Regions from separate parts of the Billgrantia antri genome, predicted to be linked through region 2. Evidence: riboswitches for the same ligand, from Rfam matches in the RefSeq annotation. Region 2 holds a riboswitch; the other holds the start of a gene.
What was found. Region 2 has a riboswitch for thiamine pyrophosphate ahead of tenA (thiaminase II). Riboswitches for the same ligand answer to the same signal wherever they lie in the genome.

Region 1 (7,993 bases), 2.3 Mb from region 2:
GTCGGCGATCACCTCCCGCGAGACCAACGAGTACTTCATGCCTTCGGTACCGTTGGCGATGCCGTCGGAAATGGTGATGGTATTGAAAATCACGCCCTTGCCGCCGGCCGCGTCGGCGCCGTCGCGGGCACGCTCGGCCAGCTCGTGGATGTGGCTGTTGCAGGGGGTGACCATGCTCCAGGTGGATGCGATGCCCACCTGGGGTTTGCTGAAGTCCTCGTCGGAAAAACCCACCGCGCGCAGCATGGCGCGGCTGGCCGACTTGCCGACGCCGTCCACCACCGGGGCGGAGTGACGACGACGAGGATCGGGGGAATCGCTCATGGGGCGGCCTCCGTTTCGGTTGCGCACCCCCTGAGGTTGGTCGTTGCGAAGGTTTCTGGCAAATCCAGGCCCGCCTGCGGGGCACGCAAGCGGGCGGCGAGGCGGTCAGCGTCCCGGGTAGGGATCTGCGCCGGCCAGTTCCCGCTTCATCATCTGGTCGCTATAGGAAACGCCGTAGCGCTTTCGTGACCAAGCGTAGAGCACCAGGCCACCCCCCATCCAGCCGGCGAACAACAACCATTCGACGGGAGCCAGGGCAGAGGGACTGCCCGGCATGTACAGGGCGATGAGCCCCAGCGAGAGCAGCACTGACAGGCTGCCCACCAGTTTTCCTTGGCGTACCCGGAACGGGCGCGGCATCTCCGGTTCGCGACGGCGAAGCACCACGAACGAGATCGCCACGAACAGGTAAGCGATGACGATGCCGAGCCCGCCGGCCACCACCAGCCAGACCAGCGCCGGGCGGCCGAAGAACGGCGCGATCGACGAAAGCACTCCCATCACCAGGATGGCGTTGGTCGGGGTGCGATGCCTGGGATGCAGCTTGCCCAGCCAGGCCGGCAGCATGCCGGAGTGAGCCAGCGCGTAGATCGCCCGCGAGCCGCCCACGTAGAAGGCGTTCCAACTGGTGACGATACCGGCGATACCGGCCAGAATCATCAACTTGCCCGCCCATGGGGCCTGGAAGACGGCCTGCATGGCATCCGGCACGGCCAAGGAACTGGCGGCCAGTTGCTCGGGATTCAGCATCAGCGCGGTGCCAAGGATGATCAGCGAATACCAGAACACCGCCATGATCACCGAAATCATCAGAACGCGGCCGATCTCGCGAAAAGGCAGGTTGATCTCCTCGGCCGCCTGTGGGATGACGTCGAAGCCCACGAACATGAACGGCACCATGATGATCACCAGCATGATCCCGCCCACGACGCCCTCTTCGACAGAAAACAGCGGCTCCATGGTCGCGGTGTCACCCTGGAAGAGCGCGCCGGTGATGAACATGATGCCCACCACCAGGATCAGCAGCGTCACCAGCTTCTGCAGCAGCGCCGCGGTGCGGATGCCTACGTAGTTCACCCACATCATCAGTACCGAGCCGGCCACGCCGACGGCCACCCAGGTTGCCTGAACGTCCCAGCCGGCAATCGTCCACAAGTGCCCCACGGCATAGTGGGGGAAGAGGTGCTCGACGACGGTGGGCAGCGCCACGGCCTCGAAGGCCACCACGCTGACATAGCCCAGGGTGATCGCCCAGGTGCACAGGAAGGAAGCGAAATGGCCCAGGGCGCGATAACTGTAGACATGCTCGCCGCCTACCTGGGGCATGGCGGAAGCGAGTTCGGCATAGGTGAGGCCCACCAGCACGATGATCAGGCCACCGATCAGAAAGGCCGTGATCGCGCCCAGGCTTCCTGCGGACTGGATCCAGCTGCCGGTCAGCACGATCCAACCCCAGCCGATCATGGCGCCGAAGGCCAGCGCCAGCACATCCTTGCGGGCCAGTACTCGAGCCAGTTGGTTCGGCTCTGCCGCGGATTCCTGTGTCATATCGTCCTCACGATTGTCATTGTTGAGTGTAAAATATTTACCTCACCTCTAACAAAATAATCAACGAAAGAAAGCTTAGGCACGAGGATCTTATAGAACAATAGACTTTGGTCTGGAGAAGGAATGAGAAATGCGCCAGCCGGGAGCTGGCGCGACGACAGATCGAGACTTCATTAAGCGCAAACCGGCCAGGAGGCCAATTCACTGCGTGCGGATACGCTCATGCGGTGCCGTCCATGCCACAGCCAGGCTGACCAGCGTGGAGGCCGCCAACGCGCCGAGAAACGGCGGCAGCGTGGGGATGCTGCCCGGGAAGCTCGCCGCCAGCAAGCCAGCTGCCAGGCTGCCCTGGGCGACCCAGCCGGGCAGGATCGCGCCAAGCAGCCCCGCCACGCCACCCATCACCGCGGCCAGCGGCGTCATGCGGCGCCACAGTCCCAGCAGAACCGGCACCACGATGGCGGCACACAGCAGGTCGGCGATCAGGAACAGCCGCAGCACCGAGAGGCCCTGAAGTGCCACGATCACCACCGGCACCATTAGCCCTACCGTGACCAGCCGCGCCGCACCGATGGGCAACCCGCGCCTGCCGGACCCCGCCACCACCAGCGAGGCGATGCCGTTCTGCAGAGTATCGACGCTGGAGGCAACCAGGGTCACCGCCAGAACCAGCGCCGGCAGCGCCAGCCAGCTTGGCGCCTCGCCGAGCAGAGCGAAGAACGGCATCGGCGGCTCGCCTAGTGCCACGCCGCTCATCGACGCCAGCATGCCGAGCCCGCCCACCATCGCGACCACCGCCACGGTGGTCGCGCCGCCCAGCCAGGCGCCCCGGTTGAGCGCACGCTCGTCGCGGGCGGCCCACACCCGCTGCCAGTAGCCCTGATGGAACAGGTTGGCCGCCGTGACCGCGATGACCAGCGTTAGCGCCACGCCCAGTGCGCCGTCGACGGGAATCGACGGCAGCGCCGCGCCTGCGGGCATCTCGGGCAGGCGCGCAAGCGCCACGCCGCCTACCACCAGCAGCAAAGCGATCAGCAGCCATGCCTGCCAGCGGTCGGTGGCCAGGCTCGCCCTCAGGCCACCGATGGCGGTGTAGAGCAGGGTGGTCACGGCCACGCCGATCACCACCAGTGCCGGCGGCACGTCGGAAAGCAGCGCGGTGATCGCGCCGATGGCCGTCAGCTCGGCGGCGAGAAAACAGGCCATATAGAGAATCGAGACCAGCGCCACCCAGCGCCGCACGCCGGCGCCGTAGCAGACTTCGGCGAACTCCCCGATGCTGCGCCCCTCGGGCAGGTGACGGCGGATCGCCGGGCCGTAGAGTCCCAGCACGATGAACGGCAGCGCCGAGCCGATGGCGTACCCCGCCAACGCCACCGGACCGACGAAGGCGCCGATCTCCGGCGGCGCGAAAAGTATCCACGCCCCCATGCCCGAGGCCAGGAACGACAGCCCCAGGGTGGCGGCAGATTGGGAGTTGCGGGCGGTGATGTAGTCGTCGAGTGGACCGTCGGCCCGGCGGGCGCGCAGGCCCAGGAAAACAAAGCACAGCAGCGCCGCGCCGAGCACGGCTGACGTCAGATAGGACATGTCGCACTTCCTCCGCCGGCATGAACCGGATCAGGTTCCAGGGTCAGCGCCTGGCGCTCTCTCAGCCCCGCCGCAGCGAGACTCCCCTGGCGACAGTGAATGAATTTTGCGTCGCTAGACTCAAGCTGGCCCCACACGGACCGATATGACTCGAGCCTCTGGAATGATATAACAACGAAAAAACCAGAACACTTCTCCCCCGCAGGGACCCACCATGTTTAGCGAAGCCAAGGAACACGCCCCCGGGCATCTTCATCAGATCTTTGCCGACCCCTACTCCGCCTTCGACAATCTTTCCGTCGAGCGGCAGTTGCACCTGAGGGTCGCCTTGCAGGCACTGGTCGGCGAGCCGCTGGCCAACGGCCGCCTGACGCTGCGAGTCATTCATGGCTGGGAAAACGGCGGCTTCGAGCCCGCCGATCTGGCCCATGGCGACTACCGTATCGCCTCGCTCGACGATCTGGCGCGAATCAGCAGCGACCATCAGCAGGCCATCGATCATGCCGCCCCGCTGCCGCGCGACGATGCCTCGCTGCTCGCCGAGCCACTGGCCGACGCCATCGCCGCCGCCGAGGCCAAGGGGCAGGTTCTCGACGAAGAGATGCGCAGCATTCCCGCCCGCTGGCCAGCCTTCGACCAGGGCCTAACGCTCTACACCTTCTTCAAGGTCTACCATCGCCTGACCTACGGCGAGGACGACACCTACCGCTCGATCCAGTGCCGGACGCCGGAAGGCCTTCGCGAGATCCATGAATTCCATCTCGAAGAGGGCGAGTTCGCCGTGGTCCGCCCCAGCCAGGATGCCCCCGGCAACAGCGTGATGGTATTGCACGTCAGTCAGCTGGAACCGGTGCGGCGGCTGATGGAAGCCTGCAGCGCCTGACCTGACGAGTTACTTGTTCTCTCGCGGCACCCTACCCATCAGGTAGAACTCCGGATTGGGCGGGGTACCGGTGAGGGTGACCAGGCGGTTGGAGAGGCCGAAGAAGGCGACGATGGCACCGATGTCCCAGATGTCGTCGTGGGTGAAGCCAACCTCGGTGAGACGGGCCTGCCATTCGTCGGTGAGCTCGCCCACGTCCAGGCCGCAGTGCAGGGCAAAGTCGAGCATTACCCGGTGGCGCTCGCTGATCGGCGCAGTGCGGTGGTTGATCGCCACCTGGTCGGCCAGCAGCGGATCCTTGCCGTAGATGCGCACCAGCGCGCCGTGGGCCACCACGCAGTAGAGGCAGCGGTTGCGCGCGCTGGTAGCCACCACGATCATCTCTTTCTCCGCCTTGGTGAGCGTGTCGGATTCACGCTCCATCAGCGCATCGTGGTAGGCGAAAAAGGCACGGAACTCGTCCGGGCGATGGGCCAGCATCAGGAACACGTTGGGTACGAAACCGGCCTTCTCCTGCACGGCGAGAATGGCCTCCCGAATATCCTCGGGTAGGTCATTGATCGACTCGGGGACGGGAAAGCGGCTGAGCGGTGCAGTCATGGCAAAACCTCTGGCGTCTTTGCGGTAACGACAGTTAACGTCAACGTAAAGATGATGTCCATGCGACATACGCGCATCCCGCAAGCAAATTCACTCCCAAGCCCCGGCCAGCGACCGGGTCACCACCCGGTTGCGGCTACGCTCCTTGGCTTCGTACATGGCCTGGTCCGCCTGGCGATATAGGGCTATGGCAGAGGGCACCTGTCGGCAGTCGCTGCAGCACACCAGGCCGAAGGAACCGGTCACCACGCCATGGCGCGACGTTTCGTGGGGAATCCGAAGCTGCTCCAGGGCCTGACGGAAGCGCTCCAGGGCGTGCTGGCCCGCCTCCAGGGAGTCGGCCTCGAGCAGGATACCGAACTCCTCTCCCCCGAGGCGGAACAACCGGTCGCCGGCGCGCCGGAAGTGATCGAGTAGCAGCGTCGCCACCTGCATCAGCACCTCATCCCCGGCCTGATGGCCATGGGTATCGTTGAACAGCTTGAAGTCGTCGATATCCATCACCGCGAACAGCAGCGGCTGACCGCTGCGTCGACGCTCCTGCAGCTTCTCCTCGACCAGCTCATGGAACTGTCGGCGATTCAACAGGCCGGTCAGCGGATCCGTGCGCGCCAGCGCCATGAGCCGCCTGTTGGCTCTCTCCAGTTCGCGCGTGCGCTGCTCTACCACGACTTCCAGTCGTTCATTGAGGGAGCGCTGCAGCTCGAGTGTGGCACGCTCGGCGGCGAGCTTCTCGTTCTTGAACTGATTGATCTTCCAGGCCAACCCCAGCGAGAGCAGCAGGAACTCGATACCCGAGCCGACCTGGACGGCGTACTCGGTCACGAGGTTGTACGGCAGTACGCCCGCGACCCGCAGGAAGTACAGCGCGACGCCAACCAGCAGCACCCCCCACGCCACCAGATAGATCCTGGCCAGGGTGTCGCGCTGCCAGCTGCGCCAGACCGCCACGCCGAGCAGCAGGCCGGAGAGTACGATGGCGGCAGGAATCATCAGACGAAATACCGGCGCGTAATGGCCGAGCAGCGCAGGCAGCGAGCTCAACAGGCACAGCCCAGCGACGCCGAAAATCGCGCGAGTCACCCCCGGCGCATGTCGACGCAGATTGAGGAAACTGTTGCTGAAGACGGCGAGCGTAACGGCGAAGACACCGATGTTGATCGGCACCAACTGGTTGTTGAACTGAGGCAACGCCGGCCACCAGTGCTCGAAGGCAAAGCCACGCGCCGTAAACATCAGAACGAAGAACGATCCGAGATAGGTCACGTAGAGCAACAGCGAGCGCTCCCGGGTCGCTACGTAGAGCAGCAGGTTGTAGATCAACAGCGCCAGCAGCGCACCGAAGTAGAGGCTGAAGGCCATCAGCTCGCGCTGGGCCTTGGCCAGGAAACCCGCATCGCTCATAAGCGAGAGGGGTGTGGCATCGTAAAGCCCGTCATGAGTGTCCAGCCGCAGGAAAATCTCTCGCGACGCACCGGCTGGCATATGGATGGGTAGCACGAAGGTGCGGTGGGCAACCGGGCGAGAATCGAAGCGGCGTCGGTCTCCGGTCTGCCAGCGGTCGACCGTATCACCCTGCTCGTCTACCACATAGGCATCGAGATAGTCGTGCAGCGGCATGGCCAGCTCCAGCAAGCGGCGCACTGGGGAACTGGCGTTATTTTCGAAGCGCAGCCGCAGCCACCACGCCGAGTCGGAGAAGCTGAAGTTGAGGGTCTCCTGTCGCGAAGGCTGCCACGCCAGGGCGCACCCCTCGCCCACAAGCTGCTCGATATCGAGCTCTCGCTCGGCATCCTCGAGCAACTGGACATGCGGCCCCAGGTTCAGCTCCCCTGTCAGGGTGCCGACCTCGATAGCGGCCTGTGCATTGAGCGAGACGAGCCACAACGAGGCCAGCAGCCAGTGGAGCACCCCGACCACTGAGAAAGGAAGATGAGGCATGCAGCAGGTTACCCAGTCATGGTGGTGCCAGTGTCTGGTCTAGATACCACGCTTGTTGACGGCTTGCTGCAAAAAAAACTTAGCCGCTGTAAACGCAGGCGCCCTCGCCGAAGAGGGCGAGGGCGCCTGCTTACCTGAGCCAGCTTAGCTCAGCGATATCGTGCTGTTGATACCGCTGGAAACGTTCTCGGGCTCGAACCAGCGCGCGGTGACGGTCTTGGTCTGGGTCCAGAAGGCGATCGCCTGCTTGCCGTTGGGGCCCAGATCGCCCAGTTTGGAGCCGCGCGAGCCGGTGAAGCTGAAGTAGGCCACAGGCACCGGGATCGGCACGTTGATGCCGACCTGGCCCACGTCGATGTCGGTCTCGAAGCGGCGCGCCACCCAGCCGGAGTTGGTGAAGATCGAGGTGCCGTTGCCGTTGGGGTTGGCATTGACGAAGGCGATCGCCTCATCGAGCGTATCGACGCTGACCACGCACAGCACCGGGCCGAAGATCTCCTCGCGGTAGATGGTCATTTCAGGCGTGACATCGGCGAACACGGTGGGGCCGACGAAGTTGCCGTCCGGGTAGCCCTCCACCTGGTAGCCACGGCCGTCGACCAGCAAGCGGGCGCCCTCTTTCTCGCCGGCATCGATCAGCCGCACCACGCGGTCGCGGGCGGCCTTCGAGACCAGCGGGCCGAGGTCGGCGTCGCGCTGGGTACCCGGGCCTACCTTCATGTTGCGCGCCCCCTCGACGATGTCGTCGAGCCAAGCCTGGGCCTCGCCCACCAGCACCACCACCGAGTTGGCCATGCAGCGCTGACCGGCGGCACCGAAGGCAGAGCCCAGCAGGTTGTTGATCGCCTGGCTGCGGTTGGCATCGGGCATCACCACACAGTGGTTCTTGGCCCCCATCATCGCCTGCATGCGCTTGCCGGCTGCGGCGGCACGATTGTAGAGCAACGAGCCCACGTGGCTGGAACCGATGAACGACAGCGCCTTGATGTCGGGATGATCGGCGATCTGGTTGGCGACATCCGGGCCGCCGTGCACCACGTTGAGCACACCGGCGGGAACGCCGGCCTCATGCGCCAGCTCGACCAGGCGCATGGTGGAACTCGGGTC
Region 2 (7,993 bases):
CCACTCCTCGCTATCGGAGAGTGACCGGACTCGCTTGCGCCCGTTGGCCAGCAGATAGCGGTCGACGTCCAGCACCGGTTCGATGGCTGTGACGTCGGGAGCGGAGGCCGAGGTTTCGAAGGCCATGCGATAGAGCGCCCCGGTGGGAACGTCCACATACAGCCAGTCGGCGGAGCAGCGCCGCATGGCCTGTTGAAACAGCAAGGCGACAAGCGTACTGCAGCCACCTGCATCCAGGGTCACCGAGAGGCTGGGGGTGTCGAGCTGCTGTCGATATAGGGTCTCGGCCAGTTCGCCGGCGTAGCAGGCGCAGCGGTCGGGTTCGTCGGCGGGCAGGCGAGGATGTGTCTCGATCACGGTCTCGGCGGGCAGCTCGTGACGCAGCAGGATCGCCAGTCGCTCGGTTGCCTGAGGAGGGGATTGGCAGGGCACCAACACGACTCGCTGTGGGCGAAGCTGCAGAATCGGTATCAGGCTGACCTCTGGGCGCTCGGTCACCAGCGCGACGTGAAGGTGTGGCATGGGCTTGCTCCCTCCGCACTTGGTCCTTGCGATTCCTACAGGCTACATCCCAGCGTTCCATGCTGTCGCCTGTGGCGACAAAAAAACACGCCGGCCCGTGGCCGGCGTGATGGTCCTGCGACGGCATCGCGGTGCTTACACCTCCTTGTAGAGTTCGGCGCCTTGTTGGCGGAATTTCTCCGCCTGCTCCTCCATGCCCTGCATCACCGCCTCGGCATCGCCGTCCAGGCCGTGCTCGGCGGCGTAGTCGCGCACCTCCTGGGTGATCTTCATGGAGCAGAACTTAGGCCCGCACATGGAGCAAAAGTGGGCCACCTTGGCCGAGTCCTTGGGCAGGGTCTCGTCGTGGTACTCGCGGGCGGTATCCGGGTCGAGGCCGAGGTTGAACTGATCTTCCCAGCGGAACTCGAAGCGCGCCTTGGACAGCGCGTTGTCGCGGCGCTGGGCGGCCGGGTGGCCCTTGGCCAGGTCGGCGGCGTGGGCGGCAATCTTGTAGGTAATGATGCCGGTCTTGACGTCGTCCTTGTTGGGCAGGCCGAGGTGCTCCTTGGGCGTGACGTAGCACAGCATGGCGCAGCCGTACCAGCCGATCATCGCCGCGCCGATGCCGGAGGTGATGTGGTCGTAGCCCGGGGCGATGTCGGTGACCAGCGGGCCGAGGGTGTAGAAAGGGGCCTCGTCGCAGTACTCGAGCTGCTTGTCCATGTTCTCCTTGACCAGGTGCATGGGCACGTGACCAGGTCCCTCGATCATCACCTGTACGTCGTGCTTCCAGGCGATGCGGGTCAGCTCGCCCAGGGTCTTGAGCTCGGCCATCTGCGCCTCGTCATTGGCATCGGCCACCGAGCCGGGGCGCAGGCCGTCACCCAGCGAGAAGGCGACGTCGTAGCGCTTGCAGATCTCGCAGATCTCCTCGAAGTGGGTGTAGAGGAAGCTCTCCTGATGGTGGAACAGGCACCACTTGGCCATGATCGAGCCGCCGCGGGAGACGATGCCGGTGACGCGCTTGGCGGTCAGCGGCACGTAGCGCAGCAGCACGCCGGCGTGGATGGTGAAGTAGTCCACGCCCTGTTCGGCCTGTTCGATCAGGGTGTCGCGGAAAACCTCCCAGGTGAGATTCTCGGCCACGCCGTTGACCTTCTCCAGGGCCTGATAGATCGGTACCGTGCCGATCGGCACCGGGGCGTTGCGGATGATCCACTCGCGGGTCTCGTGGATGTTCTGCCCGGTGGAGAGATCCATGATGGTGTCGGCGCCCCAGCGGATGCCCCAGGTCATCTTGTCGACCTCCTCTTCGATGGAGGAGGTCACCGCCGAGTTGCCCAGATTGCCGTTGATCTTCACCAGGAAGTTGCGGCCGATGATCATCGGCTCGGACTCGGGGTGGTTGATATTGCAGGGGATGATGGCACGGCCCGCGGCCACTTCCTGGCGCACGAATTCCGGGGTGATTTCCTCGGGCAGCTTGGCGCCGAAGCCCTGACCGGCATGCTGGTGACCCAGGATGCGCTCGACCTCCGCTGTGCCCAAGGCTTGCCTGCGCTGATTTTCACGGATGGCGATGAACTCCATCTCCGGCGTGACGATGCCCTGGCGCGCGTAGTGCAACTGGGTGACGTTCTTGCCTTCCTTCGCGCGGCGCGGTGTGCGGGTCAGGTCGAAGCGCAGTGGGGCGAGCATGGGGTCGCTGGCACGGCGCTGGCCGTACTCGCTGGTCGGGCCGTCGAGGAACTCCGTATCACCGCGTTCCTCGATCCAGGCGCGGCGCAGCTCGGGAAGGCCGCGACGCAGGTCGATGTCGGCACGTGGGTCGGTATAGGGGCCGGAGGTATCGTAGACCAGCAGCGGCGGGTTTTCTTCGTCGGCACCGGAGGTCTTGGTCGGCGACAGCGAGATCTCGCGGAAGGGCACGCGGATGTCGGGACGCGAGCCCTCGACGTAGATCTTGCGTGAGCCGGGCAGCGGCTGGACGGCGGCCTCGTCGACCTTGGCGGTCTCGGCGAGAAAATGGGCGGTCTTGCTCATCGTTTGTTCTCCCTAGGGGTAACGCGTTTCAGGGTGTCAGGGAGGACAGGTGGGAAGTGACAGGGGCAGGGAGTCCGGTCTTGCCGAGCCTGCATGTCGCTTGATCCCTACGCTGGTCCTAGCCAGTTCAGGTTCAACGGGATCCATGCTCGGACGCGTGCGTCGCATGATCTCAGCCGTCTTCAACGGCACCCCGTCAAGCGTTTGGTGGTCGGGTGATCGCACGATCACCAGCCTACTGGGACCCACTGGGCTGACCAGAACCAGCGGGTGGATGGCGATGGGGCCAGGGGGCGATCAAAGCGCCCGATCCAGCCCCATCTGCCAGAAATCGATCTCGAGCCGGGTGGCATCGCGGAACACCTCGACGAGCTCGCCGAAGCGCGCCGGAGTGACGTCGGCCAGGCGTGCATCGAGCCATTCGAGCTCGGCACGCATGGCGTCCTGGAACTCCTCGCCCTCGTACATGGCGATCCAGGCGTCATAGGGGTTGGCGTTGCCGCGTACGGTCGCGTCCTGGGCGTTGAGCCAGTTGGCGATCTCGCCGTAACCCACCAGGCAGGGGGCCAGCGCAACATGAAGATCGAGCAGGTCGCCGCGGTTGCCGGTATCCAGCACGTATCGGGTATAGGCCATGGTGGCCCGCGCCTCGGGCAGCGCGGCCAGCTGCGCCTCGGAGATGTCCCACTCGCGGCAAAAACCGACATGAAGACCGAGCTCCACGTCGAGGATGGCCTTGAGCCCCTCATGGGCCTGGCGCAGGTCGGCCAGGGTGCGGCTCTTGTAGGCGGCCAGCGCGTAGGCGCGTGCGAAGTGGATCAGGAACAGGTAGTCCTGCTGCAAGTAGTGGCGGAAGGCGTCTTCTTCCAGGGTGCCGTTACCCAGGTCGCGCACGAAGTCGTGCTCGACATAGGCGCGCCAGTCGTCGTGGCAGGCGTCGGTCAGGTCGGTGAAGCGATAGCCCATCTTGCCTCCGGTGGTAAAGCGGATCCGGAGCGTGGGCGAAAGGAGAGTGGGCAGGGCAGATAAGGGAGTGCTGGTACCTGGCCACCGCTTGATTCCTACGCCGGTACGAGCCGGATCAGGTTCAACGGGCCCCGCCGTGACGACGCATCTGCAGCAGACATGTCGTATGGCGATCTCAGCCGGTTCCACCGGCACCCCGTCAAGCGTTGTGGCCAGTCTAGCAGGATGATGCCGTCTTGCCAGTCACCGCAGCGAAATGCGTCTTCAATAGAGGCGGTAACGCTTGTGATTTGGCACGCCCAGCTGCTCCTCGATCACTTTGCGGTAACGCTTGTACTCCCACTGGTATTGGGCCGGATCCAGGGCGATTGCGGCTTCCACGCAGGCGTTGACGCCGGTGGCCGACTGCGTCTCGTCGTCAGCGTAGACTCGCTCGTCGGCGGCGAGGAAGTGGATGGCGAAGCCCCGGCCGGGAAGGCGTCGCGCCACACCGGTGACCACCCTGGCATCGGTGCGTGCGACCAGCTTGGGCAGCAGGGTCGCGGTGTAGGCCAGGCGGTGATAGAAGGGGGCGAATACGCCGCTGCCCCAGTCGGGCTCCTGGTCCGGCAGGATACCGACGGCCTCACTGCGCTTTAGCGCCTTGAGCAGTGCGGCGACGCCGCGCGGGTTGGTCGGTACCAGGCTGGCGCCCATGCGCTCGCGCCCCTGACGGATCACCGGGTCGAGTTCGGCGATCTTGGGGGGCTCGTACATGGCGGTAAAGGGGAAGTGACTGGAGAGCCAGAAGTTGAGTACCTCCCAGTTGCCGAAGTGTGGGGCCAAGACGATGACGCCGCGCCCTTCGGCACGCGCATCGTCAAGCAGCTCGCGGCCATGGACCTCCAGGATGGCACGTTCGACCCGCTGCGGTTCACCCATCCAGGCGAAGCCGAGTTCGAGCATGGTGGCGGTGGAGTGGGTCAGACTCTCCTTGGCCAGGCGCTTGCGCTCGATGTCACTGCAGTCGGGATAGACCTCGGCGAGGTTGGTTTCAGTGACCTCGCGCTCGCGATGGCTGAAACGGTGGACCAGCGGGCCAGCGGTGCGGGCCAGCCGCCAGAGCATGGCGGGACGACGGCGGGCCAGGGTGCGCCACAGCGTGGCGATGGCGCGGCCCTGCAGTGTGGCGGTGGATGACTGCGGCTCGCTCATGGACTCAGATCAACCAGGCATCCACGTTATCGGGAGCGCGGTGCTCCTGCAGGCGCTTGATGCCCTTGACGCAGCGAAACACCAGCCAGACGATCACCACCAACCAGGTTACGAAGCCGATCAGTATCAGCATCAGCAGGCCGGAAATCGCGAAATAGAGCACCGCGAGCCAGAAGGTGCGAATCTGGTAGCGGTAGTGCTCGTCGAACCAATGGGGGCCCTGGCCGCGATAGACATAGGCGATCACCACGCCGATCAGCATGGTCAGGCCGCCGGTGACGATGCCTGCCAGGAACAGGGCATAGACGACAATGGGCAGGGTGGTATCGGGCGTACCACCCGAATCGATGACGCTGCGGCTCTCGGGACTATCGTTCATGAGGCATCCAGTCGATCTTGGTTTGCGACAATGATACCGGCCGTGGGCGACATTGCCAGGGAGGCGATTATTCGAGCGGCTCCTTCAGCGGGCGGCTGATCTCCAGCAGGTTGCCGTCGGGATCGCGCAGGTAGAGCGACTCGATGAGTCCGTTGGCGCCCTGGCGGGTGACCGGGCCAAGCTCCACGTCGACCTCCAGCGCCGCCAGGTGCCGCTGGACCTCGTCCAAGGGCAACAGGCTACGCAGGCACAGATCGAGACTGCCCGGCGTCGGAGTAGCGGCGCGCGGCTCGATATCGGTGGCCGTCCAGTGCAGGCGCAGGGCGATGTCGCCGAGCATCAGGTCGACTCGCTCGCGATCGCGATAGCGCACCTCGAGCCCGAGCACACGGGAATAGAAGTCCACGGCACGGGAAATGTCGGTCACGGTGATGACCAGGTGGTCCAGACCTGACAGCATTGCCGGCCTCCTCGTTGTAATGCGGTTTCTGTAAGCTATGGTTCGCCAGGCCCAAAAGGATACGACGATGCCGACCTGCCCGCTATGCACATCCGTGGATTCGCGACGTTTTCATCGCGACGCGAGGCGCGATTACTACCGCTGTGGCAACTGCGGGCTGGCGTTCGTGCCGCCGGAGCAGCGCCTTTCGCCCGAGCAGGAGAAAGCGGTCTACGATCAGCACGAGAACCACCCAGACGACCCCGGCTATCGTCGCTTCCTGGCGCGGCTGCTCGAGCCCCTGCGCAGCCGCTTGGCACCGGGCGCCCGCGGGCTCGACTTCGGTGCCGGCCCCGGTCCGACGCTGTCGCTGATGTTCGAAGAGGCGGGCCACCCGATGGCGATCTACGACCCCTTCTACGCGCCGCAACCCGCCGTGCTCGAGCGTCGCTACGACTTCATTACCGCCACCGAGGTGGTGGAACATCTATTCGAGCCCGGGCGTGAACTCGAGCGTCTGGTGGCCATGCTGCCTGAAGGGGGCTGGCTCGGGTTGATGACCAAGCGCGTGATCGACGAGACGGCCTTCGCCAGCTGGCACTACATTCTCGATCCTACCCACGTGTGCTTCTTCAGCGAGGCGAGCTTCGAATGGCTGGCGCAGCGGCTCGGCATGCGCGTCGAGTTTCCCGCCGCGGATGTAGCGCTCCTTCAGAAGCGTAGAGCCTGAGAGTTTTTGGCAGGCTTTGCTGTTTTTGGCGGCTGCTATGGCGTTTTTTTCTGATTCGTTACAGCGGCCCGGAATAAGCATTTGACACCGGCGCTGTCGGGCGTATGATTCGCGCCGCCCCGATCGCGCATGGGAGCTTTTTTTCTCTGCCGCGCTGAGGCTGTGGGCAGCGTTCCATGCCATTTTCTGTCATCTTTCTTCCTTTGTTCATCTGCTGTCGAGAGGCGCGTGCATGTCTCGCCAACTGCTGGCCATGGCCCTGGCTCCCTTGCTGGGTCTTTTCATTCTGGGCATCGGTAACGGCTTCCTGGCCACCCTGATTACCCTGCGCCTGGATGCGGCCGGTGAGTCACCGGTGGTGATCGGTTGGGTCTCGTCCGCCTATTTCATCGGCCTGGCACTGGGCGCGATGTTCAACGACCGGCTGTTGCTGCGCATCGGCCACATTCGTGCCTACGGCAGCTTCGCCTCGCTGGTGGCGGTCACGGTGCTGCTGCAGGCGCTGATCTTCGACCCCTGGGCCTGGTTCGGCTTACGCATGATCGGCGGCTGGGCCACCGTGGGGGTCTATCTGGTCATCGAAAGCTGGCTGCTCACCTCCGGCGACCAGAAGGTGCGCGGCAGGCTGCTCGCTCTCTACATGATCTCGCTGTATGCCGCCGGTGTCCTCGGCCAACTGCTTCTCGGTGTTACCGATGCCATGGGCGAGGCCGCGCCGTTCATGGTGATCGGCATGCTGGCATCGCTGTCGGTGTTGCCGATGGCAATGATCCCCCGGGTGTCGCCGTTGATCGATCATGCCGAGCCGCTGTCGCCGATGCGCCTGATCACGCTCACTCCCACCGGGGTGATGGGCAGTTTCGGCTCGGGCCTGGCGGTGGCCGCCGTCTACACGCTGCTGCCGCTCTACCTCCAGCGCATCGGTCTTACGGTGGCGCAAGTCGGTCAAATGATGGCGGTGGTGGTGCTCGGTGCCATGCTGCTGCAGTATCCCATCGGGCGCTGGTCCGACCGCCACGATCGCCAGATCGTGCTGATCATGATCGGGGCCTTCTGTAGCCTGATCTCCGCCGGCATGCTGCTGCTGCCGCTGAACACCTGGGTGCTAGCCGCGCTGCTGTTCCTGCTAGGTGGCGGTGTCTTTGCGCTTTATCCGGTGGCGGTCAGCCATGCTGCCGACCGTGCCCCTGCCGGTGCCCTGGTGCGCATGAGTCAGGGGCTGCTGTTGATCAATGCCATTGGTTCGACGGTGAGCCCGCCGCTGATCTCGCCGGCCATGGCGTGGATTGGCGACGCCGGGTTGTTCTGGGCCTTCGGTGGACTGGGTCTGTTCCTGGTGGGCTTCTTCGCCTGGCGGCGCAGCGTGCGTCCGGCACCGGTGCCGGTGGCGCCCTTCGCGCCCAGCACGCCGATGTCATCGGCGGGTGCCGAGCTTACCGTGACCGAGGAACTGGTCCAGGGCGCCATCGAGCACGAGCACATGGAGGATCTCTCCGATCTGGTGCCCGATGTGGAAGTGGCCGAACCCGTAGTCGGTCCGCCGCCGCCTGATGAGCCGCATATCGTCTTCTACCATGGGGAAGACGAGGAAGAGCCTCGGCCCGAGCAGGAAGAGGAGCCGGCGCCGCTCGCCGACGACTCCCGCCGCTGATGGGGTTTCTCCCAGGCTGATTGCACGCTGATGGCGTCTCTCGCAAGCGCCGATGTTCTGCATCGGGCGCTTTGCGTTGTGGTGCGA

Region 1: it holds a riboswitch for thiamine pyrophosphate, as region 2 does, so the genes downstream of both, HNO53_RS17155 (sodium:solute symporter family transporter) here and tenA (thiaminase II) in region 2, are expected to answer to the same signal.

The regions. Positions count from the first base shown of each region.
Region 1 is NZ_CP053383.1:3,709,754-3,717,746, forward strand. Features, by position in the region: gene ilvD (dihydroxy-acid dehydratase) at 1-324, opposite strand, end outside; gene HNO53_RS17150 (APC family permease) at 430-1,872, opposite strand; gene HNO53_RS17155 (sodium:solute symporter family transporter) at 2,074-3,462, opposite strand; TPP riboswitch at 3,452-3,560, opposite strand; gene HNO53_RS17160 (hypothetical protein) at 3,677-4,345, shown strand; gene HNO53_RS17165 (peroxidase-related enzyme) at 4,355-4,945, opposite strand; gene HNO53_RS17170 (sensor domain-containing diguanylate cyclase) at 5,036-6,886, opposite strand; gene HNO53_RS17175 (CoA-acylating methylmalonate-semialdehyde dehydrogenase) at 7,031-7,993, opposite strand, start outside.
Region 2 is NZ_CP053383.1:1,419,233-1,427,225, forward strand. Features, by position in the region: gene HNO53_RS06690 (PDDEXK family nuclease) at 1-522, opposite strand, end outside; gene thiC (phosphomethylpyrimidine synthase ThiC) at 658-2,547, opposite strand; TPP riboswitch at 2,635-2,753, opposite strand; gene tenA (thiaminase II) at 2,845-3,513, opposite strand; TPP riboswitch at 3,589-3,722, opposite strand; gene HNO53_RS06705 (lysophospholipid acyltransferase family protein) at 3,778-4,707, opposite strand; gene HNO53_RS06710 (DUF4870 family protein) at 4,712-5,086, opposite strand; gene HNO53_RS06715 (VOC family protein) at 5,154-5,546, opposite strand; gene HNO53_RS06720 (class I SAM-dependent methyltransferase) at 5,614-6,255, shown strand; gene HNO53_RS06725 (MFS transporter) at 6,488-7,906, shown strand.